One region of the Streptomyces sp. NPDC056222 genome, then DNA from elsewhere that is predicted to be linked to it. Evidence: riboswitches for the same ligand, from Rfam matches in the RefSeq annotation. Region 1 holds a riboswitch; each other region holds the start of a gene.
The links. Region 1 has a riboswitch for thiamine pyrophosphate ahead of thiO (glycine oxidase ThiO). Riboswitches for the same ligand answer to the same signal wherever they lie in the genome.
Positions count from the first base shown of each region.

Region 1 (5,563 bases):
GGGGACGAGGCCTCCGCGAAGTGGCGGCGCGGGATCCGGCCCGCCCGCCACGCCAGGCGGCCCGCCTCCACGGCGTGCCGCATCCCCTCCGCCATCAGCACCGGCTCCTGCGCCCGGGTCACCGCCGACGCCAGCATGACGGCCGCGCACCCCAGCTCCATCGCCAGGGCGGCGTCCGAGGCCGTCCCCGCCCCCGCGTCCAGGATCACCGGCACCCCGGCCCGCTCCACGATCAGCTGGAAATTGTGCGGGTTGCGGATCCCGAGCCCGGAGCCGATCGGCGAGCCCAGCGGCATGATCGCCGCGCAGCCCACGTCCTCCAGCTTCCGCGCCAGGACCGGGTCGTCGTTGGTGTACGGCAGGACCGTGAAGCCGTCGTCCACCAGCGTCTCCGCCGCGTCGAGCAGCTCGATCGGATCGGGCAGCAGGGTCCGCTCGTCGGCGACGACCTCCAGCTTGATCCAGTCGGTGCCCAGCGCCTCCCGCGCCAGCCGCGCCGTCAGGACGGCCTCGCCCGCCGTGAAGCAGCCCGCCGTGTTGGGCAGGACTCGGATGGAGAGCCGGTTCAGGACGGACAGGACGGAGCCCTGCACGGTCGGGTCGAGGCGCCGCATGGCGACGGTGGTGAGCTCGGTGCCGCTGGCGATCAGGGAGCGTTCGAGGACGTCCAGGCTCGGGGCGCCGCCCGTGCCCATGATCAGACGCGAGGAGAACTCCGTACCGCCGAGGAGGAAGGTGTCGTCGGACATCGCGTTCAGCCCCCCTGCACCGCGGTGAGAACCTCGACCCGGTCGCCCTCGCCGAGGACGGTCGCGGACCACTGGCTGCGCGGCACGACCGTCTCGTTGACGGCCGCGGCCACCCCGGACGGCGCCGGCGTCAGTGTCGCGACCAGGGCGTCGAGGGTCGTGGGCGCGGCGAGGACACGTGCCTCGCCATTGACGGAGACGTTCGTCGAGACGTTCATACGGGCTGCTCCTGAGGTACGGGGGAGAAGCGGCGGGGGGTGAAGGGGCGGGCCTCGTCCGGAAGCACGCCGGTGGTGAGGAGGTCGGCCATCACATCGCCGGTGACCGGGGTGAGCAGGACCCCGTTGCGGTAGTGCCCCGTGGCCAGTCGCAGGCCGGGCAGGGCGGTCGGGCCGAGCAGCGGTGCGTTGTCCGGCGAACCCGGCCGCAGCCCCGCGCGGGTCTCGGTGAGCGGCAGCTCGGTGATGCCCGGCACGAGCTCGTGGGCGTCACGCAGCAGCTCGTAGACGCCGCCCGCCGTGACGGTGGTGTCCCAGCCCAGTTCCTCGGAGGTTGCACCGACCACCAGCTCGCCGTTCTCGCGCGGCACCAGATAGACGTGGCTGCCGCGCACGACGGCCCGGACGGTCCGCGACAGGAACGGCGCGTAGGCCCGTGGCACGCTCAGCCGCAGCACCTGCCCCTTGACGGGGCGTACGGGCGGCAGCACCTCGTCCGGTACGCCGGCGAGCCGGCCGCTGAGGCTGCCCGCGGCCAGGACGACCTGGTCCGCTTCGAGCGTCTCGCCCCCGGCGAGCAGCACACCCGCCGCCCGGTCCCGTACGACGGCCAGCCGCTCCGCGACGGCCCGGTGGAAGACCACTCCGGCCCGCTCGCAGGCGGTGACCAGCGCGGCGGCGAGCCGGCGCGGATCGACCTGGTGGTCGCCGTCGACCCGCAGCCCGCCGCGCACGCCCGGGGCCAGCATCGGCTCCAGGCGGCGGCAGTCGCGCCCGCTGAGCCACTCCGACTCCAGGCCGCAGCGGGTCTGCAGGGCGTGCAGTTCGCGCAGATGCGCCCGGTCGTCGGCGTCGAGCGCGACGGCGAGCGTGCCGCAGGCGCGGTACCCGACGTCGTGCCCGGTGGCATCCCGGAGCTCGGCGACGAAGTCGGGATAGCGGCGCGCGGAGGCGAGGTTGAGGGCGAGCAGGGTCTCCTCGCCGTAGTGGAGCTCGGTGACCGCGGCCAGCATTCCGGCCGCCACGCGGGCGGCCCCGCCGCCCGGTTCCGGGTCGACGACCGCGGTGCGCAGCCCGCGCTGCGCGGCCCGCCAGGCCGTGACCAGACCGATGATTCCGCCCCCGATGACGAGAACGTCAGAGGTACTGCATGTACGCGACATGGGCGTCCAGCCCCTCCCTTCGCCGGCATGACCCGGATCAGGTTCGTACGGTCGGAGGCCGGCCAGCCTCCCTCTCAGCCCGGTGCGTCCGGGCTCCCGCGAGTGCTCTACGTTGACGGTCAGACTAACCCCCGCCCCCGACGCCCAGTAAGGGAGCCTCCACCGTGGCCCGATCTCTCGACGGAATCGTCCTCGCGCCCGTCGCCGACCAGGCCCCCGGTCAGGTCGGTACGCGCACCCGGTTCACCTACCACGAGGAGGGCGGCCGGATCTGGGCCGAGTACGCGGGCGGGGACGTGGTCCGCGGGAATCTCGTCGGCACGCGCGCGGGGGACCGGCTCGACTTCCGCTACGTCCAGTTGAAGCAGGACGGATCCACCTCTTCCGGGCATTGCGTCTCGACCGTGGTGGAGCTGCCGGACGGGCGCGTTCGGCTGGAGGAGACCTGGGCATGGGAGTCCCAGGAGGGCTCCGGCACCAGTGTGGTCGAACAGCTGCCTTCCTGACGGGTCGTCAGATGCGTAAGGTGATCGGGTGAGCGAGCAGAAGCAGGCACAGCAACGGATCGTGATCGTGGGCGCCGGCATGGCGGGGGTGCAGACCGCCGTCGCCCTGCGCGAACAGGGCTTCACCGGCCAGGTCACCCTCATCGGCGCCGAGCCGCACCAGCCCTACGACCGGCCGCCCCTGTCCAAGGCCGTGCTCCTCGGCAAGGCCGAGGACTCCGCCTTCGACGTCGACTTCGAGGCCCTCGCCATCGAACTGCGCCTCGGCCTCGACGTCACCGGACTGCGCGCCGGGGACCACGAGGTCGACACCGAGGCCGGACCCGTCCCGTACGACGTCCTGGTCGTCGCCACCGGCGCCGAGCCGGTCACCCTGCCCGGCACCGAGGGCGTCCCCGGAGTCCATCTGCTGCGCACCCTCGACGACGCCGCCCGCCTCAAGCCCGTCCTGGAGCGGCGCCACGACATCGTGGTGGTCGGCGCCGGCTGGATCGGCGCCGAGTTCGCCACCGCCGCGCGCGAGGCGGGGTGCGCCGTCGTCGTCGTGGAGGCCGGCGACCGACCGCTCGCCGGCGCGCTCCCCGCCGAGGTCACCGCCCCGATGGCGCAGTGGTACGAGGAGAACGGCGCCGAACTCCTCACCCACGCGCGCGTGGCCGCCGTCGAACCCGGCGCGGTCGTCCTGACCGACGGCCGACGACTGCCCGCCGAGGCGGTCGTCGTCGGCATCGGAGCCCGGCCCGCCACCGGCTGGCTCGCCGACTCCGGCATCGCCCGCGACCCGGACGGCTCCGTCACCGCCGACGAGCGGCTGCGCACCTCCCTGCCCGACGTGTACGCAGTCGGCGACTGCGCCTCCTTCCCCTCGGCCCGCTACGGCCGCCGCCTCCTCGTCCACCACTGGGACAACGCGCTCCAGGGCCCGCGCACCGTCGCGGCCGACATCATCGGCGAGGCCCCCCGGCCGTACGACCCCGTGCCCTACTTCTGGTCCGAGCAGTTCGGCCGCTTCGTGCAGTACGCCGGGCACCATGGAGGCGACACGCAGCTGGTGAGGCGCGGCGACCCGGCCGGCCCGTCCTGGTCGGCGCTCTGGCTGCGCGACGGCGCGCTCGTCGCCCTGCTCGCCGTCGGACGCCCCCGCGACCTGGCCCAGGGCCGCAAGCTGATCGAGTCCGGCGCCCGGGTCGACCCCGACCGTGCCGCCGACCCGTCCGTCCCTCTGAAGGCGGCACTCCAGTAGGGCTCGACTACCGGCTGTCAGTCCGGGATGGCAGGCTTGTCCACGTGACCGAGATTGACGCAAGAATCGATGCTCTCGTCCCCGCCTGGCTCTACCTCCCCGACATCGCGGAAATGCTCGATGTCGAGGTGACGCGCGTGCGGCAGCTGGTCAAGGAGGGCCAGCTCATCGCCGTACGCCGCGGTGAGAACAAGGCGCTTCAGGTGCCCGCCGCCTTCATCGACGGCGACAAGGTGGTCAAGGGCCTCTCCGGGACCCTGACCCTCCTGAAGGACGACGGCTTCACCGACGAAGAGATGCTGGAGTGGCTCTTCACTCCCGACCAGAGCCTGCCGGGCACGCCCGCGCAGGCCCTCAGCGAGAATCGCGGCACGGAGGTGAAGCGCCGCGCCCAGGCGCTCGCCGTCTGACGTACCGAAGACACCACAGAGGTTCCGTGGGGCCGGGCCCGCCCCGGCCCCACGGGATCACCGCACCCAACGGGGGGAAGCACCCATGTCCACGCCTCGCGAGCAGCTCGCCGACGCCCGGCTCTACCTGTGCACGGACGCCCGGAAGCGCCAGGGAGACCTGTCCGCCTTCCTCGACGCCGTGCTCTCCTCCGGCGTGGACATCGTGCAGCTCCGTGACAAGGGCATGGAGGCCGGCGAGGAGCTGGAGCACCTCGCCGTGTTCGCCGACGCCTGCCGCCGCCACGGCAAGCTGCTCGCCGTGAACGACCGGGCCGATGTCGCCCACGCCATCGGTTCCGACGTGCTGCACCTGGGCCAGGGCGACCTGCCCGTGCCCGCCGCCCGCGCGATCCTCGGCGAGGAAGTCCTGATCGGCCGTTCCTGCCACGGCGAGTCCGAGGTGGACGCGGCCGTCGCCGAGCCCGGCGTGGACTACTTCTGCACCGGCCCGTGCTGGCCCACCCCGACCAAGCCCGGGCGGTACGCACCCGGCCTCGGCCTGGTGCGGTACACGGCCGCCCTGGAGCAGGACCGGCCCTGGTTCGCCATCGGCGGGATCGACGAGACCACCCTCGACGAGGTCCTCGACGCGGGCGCCCGCCGGATCGTGGTCGTCCGCGCGATCACCGAGGCCGACGACCCGGCCGCCGCGACGGCCCGCCTGGCCAAGCGGGTCCGCGAGCGCTCGGAGTGATCTTCCTGCCGTGGACGGCGTCCGTGACCTTTTTGGCGCAATGTCCGAAGGCCGGGTCCGCCCCTTGGGCGTTGTCCAAAAACGTGTCCATTCCTCGGACGCGGCTTCGCCGGCCGTGTGACCCCGTCTAACCTGCCGGTATGGCCCTTGGAACCGCTTCCACCCGCACGGACCGTGCCCGCACGGTCCGCGAGATCCTCGCTGCCGGCAAGCCGTCGTACTCCTTCGAGTTCTACGCGCCCCGGACGGAGAAGGGTGAGCGGAGCCTGTGGAACGCCCTGCGCAGAGTGGAGGCGGTCGGGCCGAGCTTCGTCTCGGTGACCTACGGTGCCGGCGGCTCGACCCGCGGCGGGACGGTCAAGGCCACCCAGAAGATCGCCGGCGACACCACGCTGACCCCGGTGGCCCACCTCACCGCGGTCGACCACTCCGTCGCCGAGCTGCGCAATGTTCTCGGCCAGTACGCGGACGCCGGCATCCGGAACATGCTGGCCCTGCGCGGCGACCCGCCGGGCGACCCGCTGGGGGAGTGGATCGA
Region 1 is NZ_JBHJTL010000083.1:24,928-30,490, forward strand. It holds gene ACFC0D_RS29695 (thiazole synthase) at 1-749, opposite strand, end outside; gene thiS (sulfur carrier protein ThiS) at 755-967, opposite strand; gene thiO (glycine oxidase ThiO) at 964-2,130, opposite strand; TPP riboswitch at 2,128-2,240, opposite strand; gene ACFC0D_RS29710 (hypothetical protein) at 2,295-2,636, shown strand; gene ACFC0D_RS29715 (NAD(P)/FAD-dependent oxidoreductase) at 2,665-3,879, shown strand; gene ACFC0D_RS29720 (Rv2175c family DNA-binding protein) at 3,924-4,289, shown strand; gene thiE (thiamine phosphate synthase) at 4,375-5,025, shown strand; gene metF (methylenetetrahydrofolate reductase [NAD(P)H]) at 5,166-5,563, shown strand, end outside.

Region 2 (5,563 bases), on a different contig from region 1:
GCCTGGAGCTGGAGGCGAAGGCGGAGCCCTTCGGCGCGGCCCGCATCTCCATGACCTTGCTCCCCTGGGGCGAGCACACGCTCTTCACCCTCGACTGGCATCCCCTCCGTGGCCCGGGGATCCGGATGCACGGGCTCCCCGTGGACTACCTCGTAGCCGTCCGCAACGGCATGATGCTGACGAAACTGGCGAGGATCGCGGTGCACGAGCACGCCGATAACACGGTCCGGGCCGTCTGAGGGCCGTCCGGGACCGTCGGCGACGTCCCCGGGCGATGCCCCGGCCGCGACGGCCCCGAGCCACACGTGCGCGTCTGCGACACTGGTACCACCATGCCCAAGCCCGGAGAACTCACTTTCGTCGCCCCCCGCGGAGCCAAGAAGCCGCCGCGGCACCTCGCCGACCTCACGCCCGCCGAGCGCAAGGAGGCCGTCGCCGCGATCGGCGAGAAGCCGTTCCGCGCCAAGCAGCTGTCCACGCACTACTTCGCGCGGTACGCCCACGACCCCGCCGAGTGGACCGACATTCCCGCGTCCTCGCGCGAGAAGCTGCAGGGCGAGCTGCTGCCCGACCTGATGTCCGTGGTCCGGCACATCTCGTGCGACGACGACACCACCCGTAAGACCCTGTGGAAGCTGCACGACGGCACGCTCGTCGAGTCCGTGCTCATGCGGTACCCGGACCGGGTCACCATGTGCATCTCCTCGCAGGCCGGCTGCGGGATGAACTGCCCGTTCTGTGCCACCGGGCAGGCCGGTCTCGACCGGAACCTGTCGACCGCCGAGATCGTGCACCAGATCGTCGACGGCATGCGCGCCCTGCGCGACGGCGAGGTGCCGGGAGGACCGGCGCGCCTCAGCAACATCGTCTTCATGGGCATGGGTGAGCCGCTCGCCAACTACAAGCGGGTCGTCGGCGCCATCCGCCGGCTGACCGACCCCGAGCCGGACGGTCTCGGTCTCTCGCAGCGCGGGATCACCGTCTCCACCGTCGGTCTCGTGCCCGCGATGCTGCGCTTCGCCGACGAGGGCTTCAAGTGCCGGCTCGCGGTCTCCCTGCATGCCCCCGACGACGAGCTGCGTGACACCCTCGTGCCCGTCAACACGCGCTGGAAGGTCCGCGAGGTCCTCGACGCGGCCTGGGAGTACGCGGAGAAGTCCGGCCGCCGGATCTCCATCGAGTACGCCCTCATCCGCGACATCAACGACCAGGCGTGGCGGGGCGACCTGCTCGGGCGGCTGCTCAAGGGCAAGCGGGTCCATGTGAATCTCATTCCGCTGAACCCGACGCCCGGGTCGAAGTGGACCGCCTCCCGTCCCGAGGACGAGAAGGCGTTCGTCGAGGCCATCGCCGCCCACGGCGTTCCGGTCACCGTCCGTGACACCCGCGGTCAGGAGATCGACGGCGCCTGTGGACAGCTGGCGGCGTCCGAACGCTGACCTTGTACTCTGTGCTCGAACACATCTCCATATTCCGACAGGGGAGCGCCACAGCGCTGAGAGTGCGGTCAGGACCGCAGACCCTCTGAACCTTGCCCAGGTCATTCTGGGTAGGAAGTTCGGTCGTAACTCGAGCTGTTGCGCCCTGCCCGCCTTCCGGTCGGCAGGGCCGCGTCTCTTCCTGGTCACACCCAGGAGGAATTTCAGTGAGCACCAAGAAGATGGCCGCCGCGGCGATCGTCGCCGCGCTCGGCGTCACCACGCTCGCCGCGTGCGGTTCCGAGGACGTCCGGGACGCGGCGGGCAAGTCCGGCGCGCCCACGCCGAAGACCGTGACCCTCGTGAGCCACGACTCCTTCAACGCCTCCAAGGAGGTGCTGGCGGAGTTCACCAAGCAGACCGGCTTCACGGTCAAGGTCCTCAAGAGCGGCGACGCCGGCGAGGCCGTCAACAAGGAGATCCTGACCAAGGGCTCCCCGCAGGGTGACGTCTTCTTCGGCGTCGACAACACCCTGCTGTCCCGCGCGCTCGACAACGGGATCTTCGTCCCGTACGAGGCGAAGGGCCTGGACCGGATCCCCGCCGAGGTCCAGACCGACAAGGAGCACCGGGTCACCCCGATCGACTCCGGTGACATCTGCGTCAACTACGACAAGAAGTACTTCGCGGACAAGAAGCTCGCGCCGCCGCAGAGCTTCGACGATCTCGCGAAGCCCGCGTACAAGGACCTGCTGGTCGTGGAGAACCCCGAGCGTTCCTCCCCGGGCCTCGGCTTCCTGCTCGGCACCGCCGCCCAGTACGGCGACGACGGGTGGCAGGACTACTGGACGAAGCTCAAGGCCAACGGCGTGAAGACCGTCGACAGCTGGGAGCTCGCCTACAACCAGGAGTTCTCCGGTTCCGCGGGCGGCAAGAAGGCCAAGGGCGACCGGCCGCTGGTCGTCTCGTACGCCTCCAGCCCGCCGGTCGAGGTCCTCTACTCCGAGCCGCAGCCCAAGGAAGCCCCCACCGGGGTCTCCACCGGCACCTGCTTCCGGCAGACCGAGTTCGCGGGACTGCTGAACGGGGCGAAGAACCCCGAGGGCGGCAAGGCGCTGATCGACTTCCTGATCTCCAAGAAGTTCCAGGACGACATGCCGCTGCAGATGTTCGTCAATCCGGTGGCCAAGGACGCCACCCTGCCGGAGCTCTTCACGAAGCACGGTGTGGTCATCGACAAGCCGCAGACCATGGCGCCCGAGAAGATCGCCAAGAACCGTGACCAGTGGATCCAGCAGTGGTCGTCGCTCGTTCTGAAGTAGTTCCCGACCGCAGGGGAAGCGCGGCGCGGCTCGGCCTGATGGTCGTGCCCGTCGCCTTCTTCGCGCTCTTCTTCGCCTGGCCCGTCGTCTCGATCGTCGAGCGCGGGCTGCGGGTCGACGGGGCGTGGCAGTTCGGCCGGTTCGGCGAGACGCTGAGCCGGCCGGAGATCCTCGACGTCCTCTGGTTCACGCTCTGGCAGGCACTCGCCTCGACCGGGCTGACCCTGCTGATCGCGCTGCCCGGCGCGTACGTCTTCGCGCGCTTCGACTTTCCCGGGAAGGGGCTGCTGCGCGCCGTCGTCACCGTGCCCTTCGTCATGCCGACCGTCATGGTCGGTACGGCCTTCCTGGCGCTCGTCGGGCGCGGTGGGCTCCTCGACGAGCTGTGGGGGATGCGGCTCGACACCACCGTCTGGGCGATCCTGATCGCCCATGTGTTCTTCAACTACGCCGTCGTCGTCCGGACCGTCGGCGGTCTCTGGGCGCAGCTCGACCCGCGCCAGGAGGAGGCCGCCCGGGTCCTCGGCGCGTCCCGCTGGACCGCGTGGCGGACCGTGACCCTGCCGGCGCTCGCCCCTTCCGTCGCCGCGGCCGCGCTGATGGTCTTCCTCTTCACGGCGAGCTCCTTCGCCGTCGTCCAGATCCTCGGCGGATCCACGTACTCCACCCTGGAGACGGAGATCTACCGGCAGACCGTCGTCCGCTTCGATCTGACCACGGCGGCCGTTCTCACGATGGTGCAGTTCGTCGCCGTCGGAGTGGTCCTCGCCGTGCACGCCCGGACCGTCCGCCGGCGGGAGACCGCGTTGAAGCTGGTCGCGCCCGAACAGACGGCGCGCCGGCCCCGGGGCGCCGGGCAGTGGCTGCTGTTCGCGGGGGTCCTGCTGTCCGTCGCGCTGCTGATCGTGCTGCCGCTCGGCGTCCTCGTCGAACGCTCCTTCGCCACCTCCGAGGGATACGGGCTCGACTACTACCGGGCCCTGCAGACCCCGGACCCCTCCGGCACCTTCCTCGTGCCGCTGCTGGACACGATCGGGAACTCGCTCCGGTACGCCGTCGTCGCCACCCTGATCGCCCTCGTCATCGGTGGGCTCGCGGCGGCGGCCCTCACCCGGCGCGCCGGCCGCCTCGTGCGCGGCTTCGACGCGCTGCTGATGCTGCCGCTCGGGGTCTCCGCCGTCACCGTCGGCTTCGGCTTCCTGATCACCCTGGACGAGCCGCCGTTCGACCTGCGGGCGAGCTGGATCCTCGTACCGCTCGCGCAGGCCCTGGTCGGTGTCCCCTTCGTCGTACGGACGATGCTGCCCGTGCTCCGTGCGGTCGACGAGCGGCTGCGGGAGGCGGCGGCCGTGCTCGGGGCCTCGCCGCTGCGCGCCTGGCGTGAGGTCGATCTGCCGCTGGTACGGCGCGCACTGCTGATCGCGGCAGGATTCGCCTTCGCGGTGTCTCTCGGAGAGTTCGGCGCGACGGTCTTCATCGCCCGGCCCGACAGCCCCACGCTGCCGGTCGCCGTCGCCCGGCTGCTCGGCAGGCCCGGAGAGCTCAACTACGGCCAGGCCATGGCCCTTTCGACGATTCTGATGGTGGTGTGCGCGGTGGCCCTGCTGCTGCTCGAACGGCTCCGCACCGACCGGACCTCCGGGGAGTTCTGATGCTGACGCTCAAGGCCGCGACCGTACGGTTCGGGCAGCGGGCCGTGCTCGACTCGGTGGACCTGGCGGTGGCCGAGCACGAGATCGTGTGCGTGCTCGGGCCGAGCGGCAGCGGCAAGTCCACGCTGCTGCGGGCCGTCGCCGGACTCCAGGCCCTCGACGAGGGCCAGGTGCTGCTCGGCGGCAGCGACCAGGCCGGGGTGCCGGCCCACCGGCGGGGCGTCGGGCTCATGTTCCAGGACCACCAGCTCTTCCCGCAGCGGGACGTCGGCGGCAACGTCGCCTTCGGGCTGCGGATGCGCGGGGTCGGGAAGGCCGAACAGGACCGGCGGGTCGGGGAGTTGCTGGACCTCGTCGGCCTGCCCGGAGCGGGACGGCGGGCCGTCGCCTCGCTCTCGGGCGGCGAGCAGCAGCGCGTGGCGCTCGCCCGCGCACTCGCCCCACGGCCCAGGCTCCTCATGCTGGACGAGCCGCTCGGCCAGCTGGACCGAGGGCTGAGGGAGCGGCTCGTGGTCGAACTGCGCGGTCTCTTCGGCCGGTTGGGTACGACGGTGCTCGCCGTCACCCACGACCAGGGGGAGGCGTTCGCGCTCGCCGACCGGGTCGTGGTGATGCGGGACGGCAGGATCGCCCAGTCCGGGACTCCGCGGGAGGTCTGGCAGCGGCCTGCCTCCGAGTTCGTGGCGCGCTTCCTCGGATTCGACAACGTGGTCGAGGGGACGGTCGGCGGGGACGCGGCCGACACGGTGTGGGGGAAGGTGCCCGTGCCCGACGGAGCGCCCCAGGGCCGGGGGAAGCTCCTCGTGCGCCCCGGCGGCGTCCGGCTCGGCGCCCCGGAGGACGGCCTGCCCTGCACGGTCGAGGCCCGCACCTTCCGCGGCACCCACGTCGCGGTCCTGCTGCGCCCGGCCGAGGGCCCCGCTCTGGAGGCGGAGTTGCCCCTGCGGGACGCACCGGAGGAGGGCGCGCGGGTGGGCGTGACGTTCGCGGCCGAGGAGGTCGTGATCCTGGCGGAGGGCTGAGGGCTGAGGGCCGGGCCTCGGCCTGCCGGACCGGCGGTTCCTCGGCCCGTCACGCAGACCCCGCGGCGCCCGTTCGGTCAGCAGCGGCCGCAGACCCGGCGGGTGGCTCGCTGGTAGGAGCGGGTCGCCCGGCCGAGCGCGAGCCCGTA
Region 2 is NZ_JBHJTL010000055.1:32,008-37,570, reverse strand. It holds gene ACFC0D_RS24205 (SRPBCC family protein) at 1-239, shown strand, start outside; gene rlmN (23S rRNA (adenine(2503)-C(2))-methyltransferase RlmN) at 333-1,439, shown strand; TPP riboswitch at 1,469-1,574, shown strand; gene ACFC0D_RS24195 (thiamine ABC transporter substrate binding subunit) at 1,661-2,740, shown strand; gene ACFC0D_RS24190 (ABC transporter permease) at 2,779-4,392, shown strand; gene ACFC0D_RS24185 (ABC transporter ATP-binding protein) at 4,392-5,414, shown strand; gene ACFC0D_RS24180 (hypothetical protein) at 5,492-5,563, opposite strand, start outside.
Region 2: linked by a shared signal. The riboswitch ahead of ACFC0D_RS24195 (thiamine ABC transporter substrate binding subunit) and the one ahead of thiO (glycine oxidase ThiO) in region 1 are both predicted to bind thiamine pyrophosphate.

Region 3 (5,563 bases), on a different contig from region 1:
CCGTACGGACAAGTTGGTTCCGCTCGGTCAGGAACGGACGCTGGGTGACTTCGAGGACAACCTGGAAGCCGCGCTCGGCCGGATTCTGGCAGAGGAGAACGCCGGCTGAACCACCCCCGGCGCCCCGTCGCCAAGAGCCCTCCGGGGCCGAAAGAGGGGCTCCGGAGCAGTCACTTCGCCCGACGCCGGCGTCCACCCCCGGACGAACGCTTCTCCGGATCGCCCGGCCGGTCGGCGGAGACCACCAGCGCGGCGAGCACGGTCGTGACGGGCACCGAGGCGACCAGACCGATCGATCCCACGAGCGTCCGGACGATCTCCTCCGCGACCAACTCGCTGTTCGCCACCGTCCCCACACTGCTCTGCGCGATGGTGAAGAGCAGCAACAGGGGCAGCGCCGCACCGGCGTAGGCAAGGACCAGCGTGTTCACCACGGACGCGATGTGGTCGCGGCCGATCCGGATCCCGGCCCGGTACAACGCCCGCGGTCCCATACGGGGATCGGCCTGGTGCAGCTCCCACACCGCCGAGGTCTGCGTCACCGTCACATCGTCGAGGACGCCGAGCGAACCGATGATGATGCCCGCGAGCAGCAGACCGGACATGTCGATGTCCGGGTACAGGCCGTGGATCAGACCGGTGTTGTCGTCCGTGTTGCCGCTGAGCGACGCCCAGCTGATGAAGTACGAGCCGAGCAGCCCGATCAGCAGCAGCGAGATCAGGGTGCCGAGCACCGCGACCGAGGTGCGCGCCGACAGACCGTGGCACATGTAGAGGGCGATCAGCATGATCGCGCTCGACCCGACCACCGCCACCACCAGCGGGTTCGATCCCTGAAGAATCGCCGGCAGGATGAAGAGGGTCAGGATCAGGAAGCTGATGGCGAGCGAGATGAGCGCCATCACTCCGCGCATCCGGCCGACCAGCACGACCACGACCGCGAAGATCAGCGCGAGGACGGTGAGTGGAACCTTGCGGTTCACATCCGTCACCGAGTACTGCAGATCACGTGGGGCGTCGGGCGCGTAGGCCACCACCACACCCTGCCCCTCGTCCAGTTGACGCGGCGCGTCCGGCTGCACGATCTCGATGAAGGTGCGGCCCTTGTCGGGGCCGTCCGTGACCTCGATCGTCGCCTTCTCGCACTGCCCCTGCTGGGCGTTGGCGGCCTCACGGCCCTGAGGTGTGGAGGGGTCCTCGGTCGGCGGGACCTGGGCGGCGTTCACATCCTTGCAGTCGACCTTCTCGACCGAGACGACCTTGCCCGCGTAGGTCTGCCGGTCGAAGCCGACGCCGGTGCGCTCGTGCTCAGGTGTGCCGCCCGGCCACAGCACGACAAGACCGACCACCACGGCCGTGGCGAACGGGATCAGGACCGCGGCGATGACTCTGCGCAGATGCCGGGAGACCGGCGCCGCCGGCCCGTGGCTGTGGCTGTGGCCGTGCCCGTGGCCGGCGTCCCCATGTCCATCGTGGCCGTCGGGTTCCGGGGTCTGCTGCGAGGAAGTCACCGACAGATCATCGCAAGAACGGTGGGGGCCCACTGTTCAGCACGCCCGGGTTGACGCTAGCGTGGTGGCACCTTTGCACACGCGGGAGCTCGGAGCACCGGGCTGAGAGGGCGCTGATCACCGTACGCGCGTACTGATGTACGTACGGGAGGAGGCTGCGCCGACCGCCGAACCTGTTACCGGGTAATGCCGGCGTAGGGAGATCGGTCTCATGACCATTCAGGATGCACGCACGCCTGCCACCAGCCAGGACGAGCGCAAGCCGGGCTGGCACAAGGGATACGTCGAGGGCTCGCGCCCCGACCTCCGAGTGCCTGTCCGACAGGTGCACCTCACCAACGGCAAGGACGTGACGCTGTACGACACGTCCGGTCCGTACACCGACCCCACCATCGACACCGACGTGCGGCGGGGCCTCCCGCCGCTGCGCGAGAACTGGATCATCAGCCGCGGCGACACCGAGGAGTACGCGGGCCGCCCCGTCCGTCCCGAGGACGACGGCATCAAGCACACCTCGCCGCGCGGTGGCCTCAAGAACCTCGACGCGGTCTTCCCTGGCCGCCCGCGCCAGCCCCGCCGGGGCCGCGACGGGGCCGCGGTGACCCAGCTCGCGTACGCCCGCCGGGGCGAGATCACCCCGGAGATGGAGTACGTCGCGATCCGCGAGAACGTCTCCCCCGAGGTCGTACGGGAGGAGATCGCCGCAGGTCGCGCAGTGCTCCCGGCGAACGTCAACCACCCGGAGATCGAGCCGATGATCATCGGCAAGCGGTTCCTGGTGAAGGTCAACGCCAACATCGGCAACTCCGCCGTCACCTCCTCCATCGAGGAGGAGGTGGAGAAGATGACGTGGGCGACCAAGTGGGGCGCCGACACGGTCATGGACCTGTCCACCGGCCGCAACATCCACACCACCCGCGAGTGGGTGCTGCGCAACTCCCCCGTGCCGATCGGTACCGTGCCGCTCTACCAGGCCCTGGAGAAGGTCGACGGCAAGGCCGAGGAGCTGACCTGGGAGATCTACAAGGACACGGTCATCGAGCAGGCCGAGCAGGGCGTCGACTACATGACGGTCCACGCCGGCGTGCTGCTGCCCTACGTGCCGCTGACCGCCCGCCGCAAGACCGGCATCGTCTCGCGCGGCGGCTCGATCATGGCCGCCTGGTGCCTCGCGCACCACAAGGAGAACTTCCTCTACACGAACTTCGAGGAGCTCTGCGAGATCCTCGCGACGTACGACGTCACGTACTCGCTGGGCGACGGTCTGCGCCCCGGCTCCATCGCGGACGCCAACGACGCGGCGCAGTTCGCGGAGCTGAAGACTCTCGGCGAGCTCAACACGATCGCCAAGCGTCACAACGTGCAGACGATGATCGAGGGCCCGGGCCACGTCCCGATGCACAAGATCAAGGAGAACATCGACCTTCAGCAGGAGATCTGCGAGGAGGCGCCGTTCTACACCCTAGGCCCGCTCACCACGGACGTCGCTCCGGCGTACGACCACATCACCTCGGGCATCGGCGCCGCGATGATCGCCTGGTGGGGCACGGCGATGCTCTGCTACGTCACGCCCAAGGAGCACCTGGGCCTGCCCAACCGCGACGACGTGAAGACCGGCGTCATCACGTACAAGATCGCGGCGCACGCGGCCGACCTGGCCAAGGGACACCCGGGGGCGCAGGAGTGGGACGACGCGCTGTCGGACGCGCGCTTCGAGTTCCGCTGGGAGGACCAGTTCAACCTGGCGCTCGACCCGGACACGGCGCGTGAGTTCCACGACGAGACGCTGCCGGCGGAGCCCGCGAAGACCGCGCATTTCTGCTCGATGTGCGGCCCGAAGTTCTGCTCGATGAAGATCTCGCAGGACATCCGGCGCGAGCACGGCGGCGACCTCGGGTCGCAGGAGATCGAGGCCGGGATGGCGGAGAAGTCCAAGGAGTTCGCGGCCGCCGGCAACCGCGTGTACCTCCCGCTGGCGGAGTAGCCGCACGTATCGGTACGTCCAGGGCGGGTACGGACCGCACGGCCACGGGGGGTCGTGCGGCGCGTGCCCGCCGTGCCGTTGCCCGGATCACTCCGGCCGGTGCTCCGGGGGGCCGAAGTCCGGGCTGGTGAAGTCCGGGCTGCTGAACCTGGGTCGGCTTCCCGAGGCTCCCTCGCTCGGACTCGAGAAGTCCGGTCCGCTGTAGCCGATCTTCGGTATGCGGTCCGTACGGTCCGAGGGCTGCGACGGCAGGGGCGAGGCCGGGTACGCGGCGGGGTCGGCCAGCGCCTCCCGCAGGAACGGGAGGATGCCCCGTTCCAGCAGGGCGCGGCGCCAGGCGTCGCGGGCCCGGGACAGTTCGTCGTCCGGCTCGCCGCCGGCCCCGGCGCCCGCGGCCACCTCCGTGGAGCGGTTGCGCAGTGCGGTCACCAGGAGGCCGACGGCCGCGCAGAGCAGCCCGGCGGCGGCGACGGCGCCGAAGAACCAGGCCGCCGTCAGCAGCGTGTCGGCGAACACGAGCGTGGGTGCCAGCACCTTCAGAACGGCCCCGACCAGCAGGAATATCAGCGCGGCGGTGCCTGAGAGCACCGGTGCCAGGACCGTGAGGACCGCGACGATGCCCGCGCCGGGACCCGCGCTCGCGCCGTCCCCGTCCGCCACGAGAACGGCGTCCATCACGCTCGTACCGCTCGTCGCACGGCCTTCCGCGCGGACCTTGACGAAGTGGTCGTACTCCACCGCGGCGGCCGCGGTGATCAGCGCCGTCGCGCTCATGGCCATCGAGCGCAGTTGTTCGGGCGTGAGCCGTTTCCCGACCACGCCGAGATCCGGACGGTCGTGCGCGTTTCGCAATGCGTCGCCGAGGATGCGCTCGTACTCGGCGCGGTCCTCGGTCAGCAGGTGCGGAGCCACGTTCATGTGCATCCCCCGATGCTCCGTAAGGCCTGGTTGACCGTGGGAAACGGGCAGTTGGGCGGAAACGGAGGAGAGCCTGCTACGGATGATCCGATGGTATTGCGGTTACGGCACAGGGTGACAGGGGGTTTCCCGAAATCGACTTCCCCGGATGCGCAGGGTTATGCGTCAGCCCTGCAGGGGGAGCTGGACGACCAGCAGCTTTCCGGCCATGGTCACACCGCCGTCCATGGCGATCGCCAGACCGTCCGCGTAGACATGCGGACCGTCGACGACCGGACCCGATCCGTCCTCGCCGTCCTCCGTTCCGACCTGCCCGAGGAGGTACGGGATGGGGCTGTGACCGTGCACGACGCGGCGGCCGCCGTAGGTGCCGAGCAGCTCCTGGACGGCCTGCGGGCCCGCGTCGTCGCGGAACGCGAAGCGCTTGGTGAACTTCCGGAACAGGTCCCAGACCTCGTCGGCGTCGTTCCGGTTGATGATCTCGTGGACCGTCTCGTTGACGTCCTCGATGGTGCTGCCGTACTCGAGGTAGGCGGTGGTGTCGGAGTGCATCAGGAGGTGCCCGTCCTCCTCCACCACGGCGTCGAGCCGGGACATCCACTGGAGGTGCACGTCCTGGAGGCGGTCCATGTCGTGCTTCTGGCCGCCGTTGAGCAGCCAGGCCGCCTGGAAGGTGGCGGTGCCCGCACCGGAGTTGACGGGGGTGTCGGCGAAGCGCTTGGCGCCGATCAGGAGCAGCTCGTGATTGCCCATCAGGGCCTTGCAGTAGCCACCGGCGGCCGCGGCCTCCGCGGACAGCCGCATGACGAGATCGATGACGCCGATGCCGTCGGGACCGCGGTCGGTGAAGTCGCCGAGGAACCAGAGGCGGGCGTTGCCCGCGGACCAGGCGCCGTTCTCGTCGATGAGGCCCTGGGCGCGGAGGGCGGCGATGAGCTCGTCGAGATAGCCGTGGACGTCACCGACGACGAAGAGCGGGCCCGGGCCCTCGGCGGCCGGGGCGGGCGCGGGGGCCTGTTCCGGGTCGACCAGGACCTGCACGGTGTCACCCCGATTGATGACGGGGAGATCGCGCTCGGTGGGGGTGTAGCCGTCGGGCAGGGCCTCGTCGGGGAAGGCGTTCCCGGGGTGGCCGGTCGCGACGGCGACG
Region 3 is NZ_JBHJTL010000047.1:4,307-9,869, forward strand. It holds gene ACFC0D_RS21970 (SsgA family sporulation/cell division regulator) at 1-109, shown strand, start outside; gene ACFC0D_RS21975 (YibE/F family protein) at 171-1,511, opposite strand; TPP riboswitch at 1,583-1,729, shown strand; gene thiC (phosphomethylpyrimidine synthase ThiC) at 1,723-3,495, shown strand; gene ACFC0D_RS21985 (hypothetical protein) at 3,583-4,419, opposite strand; gene ACFC0D_RS21990 (metallophosphoesterase) at 4,579-5,563, opposite strand, start outside.
Region 3: linked by a shared signal. The riboswitch ahead of thiC (phosphomethylpyrimidine synthase ThiC) and the one ahead of thiO (glycine oxidase ThiO) in region 1 are both predicted to bind thiamine pyrophosphate.